3 regions of the Bradyrhizobium sp. CCGB01 genome follow, and region 1 is predicted to be linked to each of the others. Evidence: predicted binding sites of a transcription regulator. Region 1 holds the regulator's gene; each other region holds the start of a gene.
The links. The regulator LexA, encoded in region 1, represses DNA repair genes until DNA is damaged. The targets are predictions, from matches to a motif close to TGTTCNNNNTGTGTTCNG.
Positions count from the first base shown of each region.

Region 1 (3,274 bases):
CACGACGCCCGGCCACGGCCAGATCGTCTATTCCAACGGCTATGCCCTGCACGCGCTCGCCCGCAGCGAGGGCGCCGACACCATCGACCTCGGTATCGCCGCCGACACGCTGGTGGCCACCACGGCCGGCATCCGCCGCGCCCGCGAGAGCGGCGCCGACATCCTGATCACGACCGGCGGCGCCTCGGTCGGCGACCACGATCTGGTCCAGCAGGCGCTGCGGGACGAAGGCATCTCGATGGCGTTCTGGAAGATCGCGATGCGGCCGGGCAAACCGATGATGAACGGGCGGCTCGGCGCGATGCGTGTGATCGGCCTGCCCGGCAATCCCGTGTCATCCTACGTTTGCGGATTCCTGTTCATGGTGCCGCTGATTCGCGCGCTCGCGGGCCGTTCGGCGATTCATCATCGCCGCGAACGCGCGGTGCTCGGCCGCGACGTCGGCGCCAACGACCAGCGCGAGGATTATCTGCGCGCGCGCCTGGAGCTGCGCGACGACGGCACGCTCACCGCCGTTCCCGTCAACCATCAGGATTCCTCGCTGCTTGCGAATCTCGCTGCGGCACAGGCACTTCTCGTGCGCCCGCCGTTCGCGCCGAAGGCCGAAGCCGGCACGCCTTGCGAGGTGCTGCGGCTGCCCGTCTGACCGCTTCGTTCGCGAGCGTTCCGCGAAGTTTGTGGCGTTCACGGTAAATTAAGCAGTTGCGGAACATGTATCGAACATATAGTGTCCGTTCATGATTTGTTTCGAGCATGCAGCGGCTTATCGCTGAATTCAGCGTCTCGGAATCGAACGACATCAACCGGGGGATTTTGGTCGAGATGTTAACGCGCAAACAATACGAGCTCCTGCGGTTCATCAGCGAGCGACTGAAGGAAAGCGGCGTGCCGCCCTCCTTCGACGAGATGAAGGACGCGCTCGACCTGCGCTCGAAGTCGGGTATCCACCGCCTGATCACCGCGCTCGAGGAGCGCGGCTTCATCCGGCGCCTGCCCAACCGCGCCCGCGCCATCGAGGTGATCAAGCTGCCCGAGCTTCAGGCCGCCGCCGGCAGCCGCCGCGGCTTCACGCCGAGCGTCATCGAAGGCAATCTCGGCAAGCTGCGCACGACTTCCAGCCCGCCGGCGGACGACGGCGAGCGCCCCGTTGCAGTGCCCGTGATGGGCCGCATCGCGGCCGGCACGCCGATCGAGGCCCTGCAGACCCGCAGCCACACCATCAGCGTACCGCCCGACATGCTCGGCTCGGGCGAGCATTACGCGCTCGAAGTGCGCGGCGATTCGATGGTCGAGGCCGGCATTCTCGACGGCGACATGGCGCTGATCCAGCGCAACGAGAGCGCCGATACCGGCGACATCGTGGTGGCGCTGATCGACGACGAGGAAGCGACCCTGAAGCGCTTCCGCCGCCGCGGCGCCTCCATCGCGCTCGAGCCCGCCAATGCAGCCTATGAGGTCCGCATCCTGCCGCCCAACCGGGTGAAGATCCAAGGCAAGCTGATCGGGCTGTACCGGAAGTACTGAGACCGGACGTCCTGCTATCGGTGATTTGGCGCCTCTCGCGCTTTTCGATCGGCATCGCCGATCCGGCATTGGAGCGGACGATTGTCCGCTTCCGCTGGATAGTCTTTCTGGTTTCGCGCAGATTATCCGGCCCCTCCTCCGGCGCTACATCCTCGGCACGCCGCACGAAGCAGCATTGCTTCGCGCGCCCTCTGGGTTCGAGGAGAAGTCATGCGCAAGATCATTCTGGGCACAGTCGCCGCGGCGCTGATCGCAGCATCAGCGTCGCAGGCCTTCGCCGCGCAATCGCAACACCATGTCCGCAAGGACGCCGCTGTGGGTAAGCAAGTCCGGAATGCCCGCAACGCCGTCGCGCAACCGTCGCGGCCGGACTGGCCGTATTCCGGCTGGTCGGCGCCGGCAGGGCGCTGACACGCGCATCCGGAATGCGCGGGAGCAGGCTTTGTTCCTCATGGAGCCGGAAAAGATAATGTGATCGCGGCCTGCGGCGGCGAGCCGCAGATTTGCCTACAACCGGGCAGACGCTAACATGCTTCCACTCTGATAGAGGCCTGCGCCTCGAGAAGAGACGTGGGTCGCTATCCCTGCAAGAGGAGCACCCGATGTGTGACTACAGCCTGCATGCCGTCGCGTCGCGTCCTGCTGAAGTCGGCGAGACGGTCGTCACGACAACCTTCCGCGGCACCTCGACGCGCGGTTTTGCCTCCGCGGCCGATCCGACCGTCGCGGTCTGCCTGCTGCCGGGAACGGAGCTCGCCTTCGCCGACAACGTCCGCTACGACAATCGCTGGATCTGGACGCGGACCGTCAACTCGCGCGTCGGCAAGTTCGGTAAGATCGATCCGCACATTCCCGATCGCCATCATGATGCGATCGAATTCCCCGACGGCAAATACGTGTTGGTGACGCAGCTCGTCGAAGGCCAACGCGCGACAGTGCTGCAACTGCCGGTGACCCAGCCGGTCGGCGAGCGTGAGCACAAGCCGCAGATCGCCGAAAGCCGGCCGACCATCACCCGCCTGCCGATCGGCTGACACAGCCATCCCGGCCGGCGGGTCGGGCCAGGATTGAAATTGCCATCGCCGGCCGAGGCCGGCGAGATGGTATCGCTTGCATCCCGCGAAGCTCCATTGGACGGACCAAGCCGCTCCGCCTCCCACCGCACGAAGTTTGCGCTGTCCTGCCTGAATTTTGAACGTCCGTTCCGCAGCCAAATGGCCGATGCTTGGTGCGGCTTGAGACGGCGGACACGTTCGATGAAGACCTTCATTCGCGTCGTTGAACTCTGGGTACCCGACCGCACGCGCATGCGGCTGGAATTCGGCGGCGGCCTCTACGGCGAAGGCCTGTCCGCGTTCAAGGCCGTGAGCGAAGGTCTGCACTTCGGATATGACGAGGGGCTTCCGGGCAAGGCCTGGGCCAGCGGCCACCCCGTGATCCTCACCAAATTCGCCAACTCCTATTTCAAGCGGACCGATCAGGCCATCGCGGCCGGGCTCACCTGCGGCGTGGCGGTCCCGGTGTTTTCCGGCGAATTCCTGCAAGCCGTCATGGTGCTGTTCTGCGGCGACGACGAGGTCCATGTCGGCGCGATCGAGCTCTGGCACAACGATGCCGAAATCTCCCACGAGATGGGACTCGTCGACGGCTATTACGGCACCGCCGACATGTTCGAATTCAACTCCCGCCACACCAGATTTCCGCGTGGCTTCGGCCTGCCCGGCCGCACCTGGAAGGCCGGCCTGCCGCT
Region 1 covers NZ_JANADK010000001.1:5,393,784-5,397,057, forward strand. The annotation lists gene glp (gephyrin-like molybdotransferase Glp) at 1-646, shown strand, start outside; gene lexA (transcriptional repressor LexA) at 823-1,524, shown strand; gene NLM25_RS24895 (hypothetical protein) at 1,735-1,935, shown strand; gene NLM25_RS24900 (hypothetical protein) at 2,127-2,558, shown strand; gene NLM25_RS24905 (GAF domain-containing protein) at 2,781-3,274, shown strand, end outside.

Region 2 (3,274 bases), 150 kb from region 1:
TTTTCATGGACTTACCGGGCTGTCAGGAGGCTGTTCCCGGGGGCCGTTTTGGGTGCCAGGGGCACTGCCGCGGGAAGCCGAATTCAGCCATCGCTACGGCCCGAAGACCACCGCGTGCATGAGCCGGCCAGGCACGAAGGTGAACAGGCCGGCAATCACGAGAGCGCCGAAGAAAATCGAGATCATCGTGATCTTGTGGCGGCGGACATTGCGGGCTCGGGCCGCCACCACGCCGGACACCAGCATCACCAGCGCGAAGATCGAGAGCAGATGGATCGGCCCCCATGGCCCGACCAGCCGGATCCCGTGGATCCAAAAGGAGCTGATCGCCACGACAAGCATCAGCACGACCCAGACCCAGCCAAGCGCCCGGTGCGGCAACGTCCCCTTGGGCGCGGCGAGCTGGACGATCCCCAGGACGAACGCAGCCATGGCAGCGAAGGCGTGCAGCGGAATGGCCGGAGCGGCCTCAAGCAGCGGCGTAAAGCTCATACGGCGTCCTCCGGTCCGTGGGAGCCCGACCATCGGAACAGGATTAACCATTCACATCGCGCGCCGTCAAAGCTCAAGCGACACGTGAAGCAAGGCCGGAAAAGCCGAACCTTCCCCGTCAGCTGACTAGAGATCCTGTCGCTTCACGCGAGCAGACTGATCCAAGGAGCGAGCGCTCCGACCGAGCTCGGGATGTCCCAGAGTCCACCGACGATCAGAAGGTGTGTATTTAAGGTCCCGATCGTTCTCCTGGAGCCAGAAGTGACCAACGTCCTGTTCGTCTGCAGCGCCAATCGCCTTCGCAGCCCGACCGCCGAACAAGTCTTTTCGACCTGGCCGGGGATCGAGACCGATTCGGCAGGCGTCTCAAACGGCGCGGACGTGTTGCTGTCTTCCGAACAGGTCGCGTGGGCCGATATCATCTTCGTCATGGAGAAGGCCCACCGCAACAAGCTGAACCGGAAATTCCGATCCAGCTTGAATGGCAAGCGGGTCATCTGCCTCGACATCCCGGACGACTACGAGTTCATGGACCCCATGTTGGTCCGGATACTCGAAAGCCGCGTGGGCCGTTTCCTGTCACGACCCGCGTCCGCTCCTCCCGAACCTTAGAACGGGATATCGTCGTCCATGTCGCTGTTGCGGCCACCACCACCGCCGCCGGCGGCAACGGCACGGCGCGGTGCGCTGCTGACGGGACCGGAGGAGCCGAAATCGCCGCCCGGCTCGTCGCCGAAGCTACCGCCTCCTCCGCCGCCGCGGCCGTCGAGCATCGTCAGCGTCGAGTTGAAGCCCTGGAGCACGACCTCGGTGGAGTACTTCTCGACGCCGCTCTGGTCGGTCCATTTGCGGGTCTGGAGTGCGCCCTCGATGTAAACCTTCGCGCCCTTCTTCAGGTACTGCTCGGCGACCTTGCAGAGCCCTTCATTGAAGATCACGACGCGATGCCACTCGGTCTTTTCCTTGCGCTCGCCGCTGTTCTTGTCGCGCCAGGTTTCCGAGGTGGCGATGCTCAGATTCGCGATCGGCCGCCCGTCCTGGGTGCGGCGGATTTCGGGATCCTTGCCGAGATTTCCAACCAGAATGACCTTGTTGACGCTTCCCGCCATCGCCGCTCTCCACTCCAAATGCCACTGAATTCAAAGGCCGACCCCGCGCCCCGCGAAGCTCTGTCGCCCTGTTGAGGCGACCGTATACGCTTGCGAGGGCTGATCAGCCCGGTACCCCTCAACTTATCCCCACATATAGCACCGACCCGCGGCGTGTTCCAGATTTGTTCTTCTCGATGATCCAGGCGCAATGCGGAATTGGGTGGGCTCTGATCTGCAACCAGATACCGGCGCGATGAATGGAACCCTTTCGGGTTCCCGCGAATAGGAAAAAACTCTTAACATTCATCAAGTTGCGGCGCTTCAGCCGGCTCGCGACTGTTGCATTTCGGAGACGGACTCCGCCTCCCGGCTCAGCTACGCTCGCCTTGGAATTGATTCATATGGGCGTCGCGCCTGATCAACCGCTTCGGGGAATTTAAGAAGCGGACGAAACTGGGGAGACTGCAATGAATAAGATCTTGATTGGTACAATCGGTGCAATCGCGTTGGGCCTCTCGGCGCCCGCAAGCGCAGCAGATCTCGCTGCGCGTCCCTACACCAAGGCTCCACCACCGATGGTCGCTACCATCTACGACTGGAGCGGCTTCTACCTCGGCATCAACGGCGGCGGCGGCACCAGTCACAAGTGCTGGGACTTCGTCACGCCCGTAACCGGCACTCTGCTCGGCGAAGGATGCCACAACGCCACCGGCGGCACGGTCGGTGGCCAGGTCGGCTACCGCTGGCAGTCTGCCAATTGGGTGTTCGGCTTCGAAGGCCAGGGCAACTGGGCCGATTTCTCCGGCGACAATATCAGTACGACCTTGTTCGGCACGGGTCTTCGCGATCGGTCCAAGATCAACGCCTTCGGCCTGATTACCGGCCAGGTCGGCTATGCCTGGAACAACGTCCTCGTCTACGTGAAGGGCGGCGGCGCCGTCGTCAGCGATCGCTACCGCAGCTACGACACCGTCACCGGCCTCGAATTCGATCGGGCCAACGAGACCCGTTGGGGCGGCACCGTCGGTGCAGGCGTCGAGTTCGGATTCGCGCCGAACTGGACCGTGGGCTTCGAGTACGATCACATCTTCCTCGGCAATCGCACCATCGGCTTCAGCGGTTCTGGCAACTTCCTGATCGCCCCGCTCGGCGTCGCCACACGCTCTGAGCGCATCAGCCAGGACGTCGATATCGGCCTGGTCCGCCTGAATTATCGCTTTGGTGGCCCGATGATCGCGAGGTACTAACCTCTCTGATCCCACTTGAGAATTCAAAGGCCGGCCTCGCGCCGGCCTTTTTGCTGAGCGCAGGCCAACAGGAACTATACGTCAGCGATTGTTACGTTTTGCAATTATTGTGACTTTTGGGAGACACAACTTGCGGCTTTGTTGGTGTAAGCACGACGTCAGTTGGACCACAGCGTCTAATGCCCTTTCGGCGCACGGAAGGCAAAAATAGAAACCGGGACTGGGATTACGTTAAAATGAAGAAGGTTTTGTTGGCTTCGGCCTGTTTGTTCGCTCTCGCCGCTCCGGCTTCGGCCGCTGATCTCGCGGCGCGCCCCTACACCAAGGCTCCGGTGGCTGTGGCCTCGGTCTACAACTGGACCGGCTTCTACCTCGGTATCGTCGGTGGCGGCGCCTGGGAAAACGGCTCCGGCGACCCGAAGATGAAGGGTGGCTTCGTCGGTG
Region 2 covers NZ_JANADK010000001.1:5,242,801-5,246,074, forward strand. The annotation lists gene NLM25_RS24175 (DUF2306 domain-containing protein) at 94-492, opposite strand; gene NLM25_RS24180 (low molecular weight protein tyrosine phosphatase family protein) at 754-1,104, shown strand; gene NLM25_RS24185 (single-stranded DNA-binding protein) at 1,101-1,601, opposite strand; gene NLM25_RS24190 (outer membrane protein) at 2,051-2,830, shown strand; gene NLM25_RS24195 (outer membrane protein) at 3,067-3,274, shown strand, end outside.
Region 2: the regulator LexA is predicted to act here: its motif matches at 1,756-1,773, upstream of NLM25_RS24185 (single-stranded DNA-binding protein).

Region 3 (3,274 bases), 930 kb from region 1:
GATCCAGATCCCCGTCGTTGCGATCCCATCCGGGAGAAAGCCGGACACCGCAGAAAGGTTCGGTGCCGCAGGATTGCGGAATTATGACGGCGCTCAGCCAATGCGTCTTTGATGCGCGTCATCTTCAGTCGAAGGCTGACCCGTGGCGGCGATTGAATGCTTGCGAAACCATTTTGGCCGGCTCGCCTGGATGAGAAGCATTGCCCCAAAATACACGTTTAAGTAAGCTTGAACGGTGAGAGGCGCACATGACCGAGCAGAAGGAAGTCGAACACAGCTGCCCCGAATGTGACGGGACGGGTCAGGACACCGGCATGAAACCCATTCGCCTTGGTGAAAAGATCGAGTTTCGTCCCTGCACGAAATGCGGTGGATCGGGCAAAATCAAAAAGGCCGCCAGCTAAGGCGGCCTTTCTTTGAATCGCTTCACTGCTAGTGGCAGGGCTTGCCCCGCATCTGGGCGTACCTGCTGTGGCAGCCGTCGTGCAATTGAGACCTCTTCGTAATCTTTGCGCCGGCTTTCAGTGTGCCCGATGACGTCGCGGCATTCGAGATCTGGGCGTGCGCTGACATCGATCCGGCGAAGACGGACAGCGCGAGAGCGATCCTGATAATTGACTTCATGATGCCTCCTGAGGTTGTTCGAACAGTACGTTATGTAGCGCTACAAAAATTAGCGTTACATATTGTAGCGTTAAAATTCAAGGTCTCCTTCGGAAGCGGAAGAAGACCCGGCGCCCTCTCGGTGGAGGCTGGAAGATTTCATTTCGAAGATTTTGAAACCTGGGAGGCGCCGCTGTCGCAAAGCAGCGGCCCTTTGCTTGGGACCCGCAGAGGGGAAAGAGGGCGCTCAGGGCTGGCCGTCGCCAGGGCGGCCATTCCCGCCGGGGATAGAGGCCGCCGACTGAGGCTGGTGGTCGTCCAAATCCAAATTCGGACAACCCGGGGCCGGTGGTGTCCTGATTGGGGCGCCCCGACAATCGATTTAGGACACTGCGTTTTCACATAGGATAACGCGCAGGGCCTCAATCTATGCTTGCATGGGATTTCTTGGCACTCTTGCCAGCCCCGGAGTGCCGGGCAGAAAGCAAAAACGCCGCCCGCTTAAATAATCGCGGCTTTCCAGCCCCGGGTGGGTTAGCAAAACCCGGTACTGATTAGTCTGCACAAGTTGTGCCAAGGTTTTATGTCGCGTTAAGGGACACCCGCGGACGGGAACTGGGCACCCAAATACCGACAGCCTGTGGTTTCAAATCGTTTTGCCGAGGCAGCCAACTGGGGCGGCCTTACTCCTGTCCTTCTTTGGGAAAGGGCTCTTGTTTGGGAAAGGGCTCTCGGGTTTTGCGGCCCAGGAAGGTGCTGGGCGGTGGCAGTTTTGCAATCGCCCGCTCCAGCTCGGTCGCGATGGCCCGGTAGCGCGCGAGCAGCCTCGCGAACAGATCGCGCCTGATTTCACTTGTCGCGGAATCATGAAGCCGCTCGCATTCGGCGATCTGCTCGCGAAGCATCGCCAGATGCGCAAGCATTTCTTTCATGAGGCGGGTGCTCCCCTTTGGGAACCATCTTAGCGCTAAAGCAAATCAGGGCAGCTTGAAACTGAACTTAGGGCACTGGGGTCGCATACGGACAGCACCAAAATCCGCAAAAGAACACATTGCGAACAGAGAACAGATGGGGTACATTGCTTTTATCGACGAGCCGCCTCGCCAATCGTTTGTCCCTCACGCGAATCCTCGCCATAAGGAGCACGACCCAATGTCCGCCACTGCCCTGCGTATCGTCGAAGGATCTTCCATGGACAAGAGTAAAGCCCTGGCCGCCGCGCTCTCCCAGATCGAGCGCCAATTCGGCAAGGGATCGGTGATGAAGCTCGGCAAGAGCGACCGCTCCATGGACATCGAGGCGGTCTCCTCCGGCTCGCTCGGGCTCGATATCGCGCTCGGCATCGGTGGCCTGCCCAAGGGGCGTATCGTCGAGATCTACGGGCCGGAATCTTCGGGCAAGACCACCCTGGCGCTGCATACGGTGGCGGAAGCTCAGAAGAAGGGCGGCATCTGCGCGTTCATCGACGCCGAGCACGCGCTCGACCCGGTCTATGCCCGCAAGCTCGGCGTCAACATCGACGAGCTCCTGATCTCGCAGCCGGACACCGGCGAGCAGGCGCTGGAGATCTGCGACACGCTGGTTCGCTCGGGCGCGGTCGACGTGATGGTGATCGACTCGGTCGCGGCGCTGGTGCCGAAGGCCGAGCTCGAAGGCGAGATGGGCGATGCGCTGCCGGGTCTTCAGGCCCGTCTGATGAGCCAGGCGCTGCGCAAGCTGACGGCCTCCATCAACAAGTCCAACACCATGGTGATCTTCATCAACCAGATCCGCATGAAGATCGGTGTGATGTACGGCTCGCCGGAAACCACGACCGGCGGCAACGCGCTGAAGTTCTACGCCTCCGTCCGCCTCGACATCCGCCGCATCGGCGCGATCAAGGAGCGTGACGAAGTGGTCGGCAACACCACGCGCGTCAAGGTGGTGAAGAACAAGCTGGCGCCGCCCTTCAAGCAGGTCGAGTTCGACATCATGTACGGCGAGGGCGTTTCCAAGATGGGCGAGATCCTCGATCTCGGCGTCAAGGCCGGCATCGTCGAAAAATCCGGCGCCTGGTTCTCCTATGACAGCCAGCGCCTCGGCCAGGGCCGCGAGAACTCGAAAGCATTCTTGAAGGCCAACCCCGACATCACCGCCAAGATCGAGACCTCGATCCGCCAGAACTCCGGCTTGATCGCGGAGCAGATTCTCGCAGGCACGCCCGAGCGCGACGCCGACGGCGAGGAGCCGGCGGAGGAGTAAGCCGTAACGCGAAAAATTTTCGCGAGAAGCGGGCGTTGAGGACGTTGAGTTGCCGACGTCGTCAGTGCCCGCTTCGTTTTGTGATATAGGAGATACCGGATCAGTTGATGAGACCGGGATCGCCGTGAGTTAGAATCAATCCGAGGTCATAGCTGCTCGCCAGATCATTATTGAGACGGCGAAGGGCATACTTTCCGGAAGCGTGTCCCCGGTGGAAGGTGCCAGGACAATTGCAAGGCACAGCTTTAGGGCACGCCTCGAAGAAGATCCCGATCTCCTGCCCTTTGTCGGAATTGCTTCGGAGACCGAATCCTTGCCACTTGGACGCGATAGGGCGCACTGGCAGGCGCAAGCGCTCGCTGATCTCCAGGGCAAGATCAATGAATCCCAAGCCTGGGCGCTCACAGTTGCGAGCACTCATTGCCAGAGC
Region 3 covers NZ_JANADK010000001.1:6,320,008-6,323,281, reverse strand. The annotation lists gene NLM25_RS29545 (hypothetical protein) at 249-404, shown strand; gene NLM25_RS29540 (hypothetical protein) at 1,287-1,535, opposite strand; gene recA (recombinase RecA) at 1,756-2,844, shown strand.
Region 3: the regulator LexA is predicted to act here: its motif matches at 1,646-1,663, upstream of recA (recombinase RecA).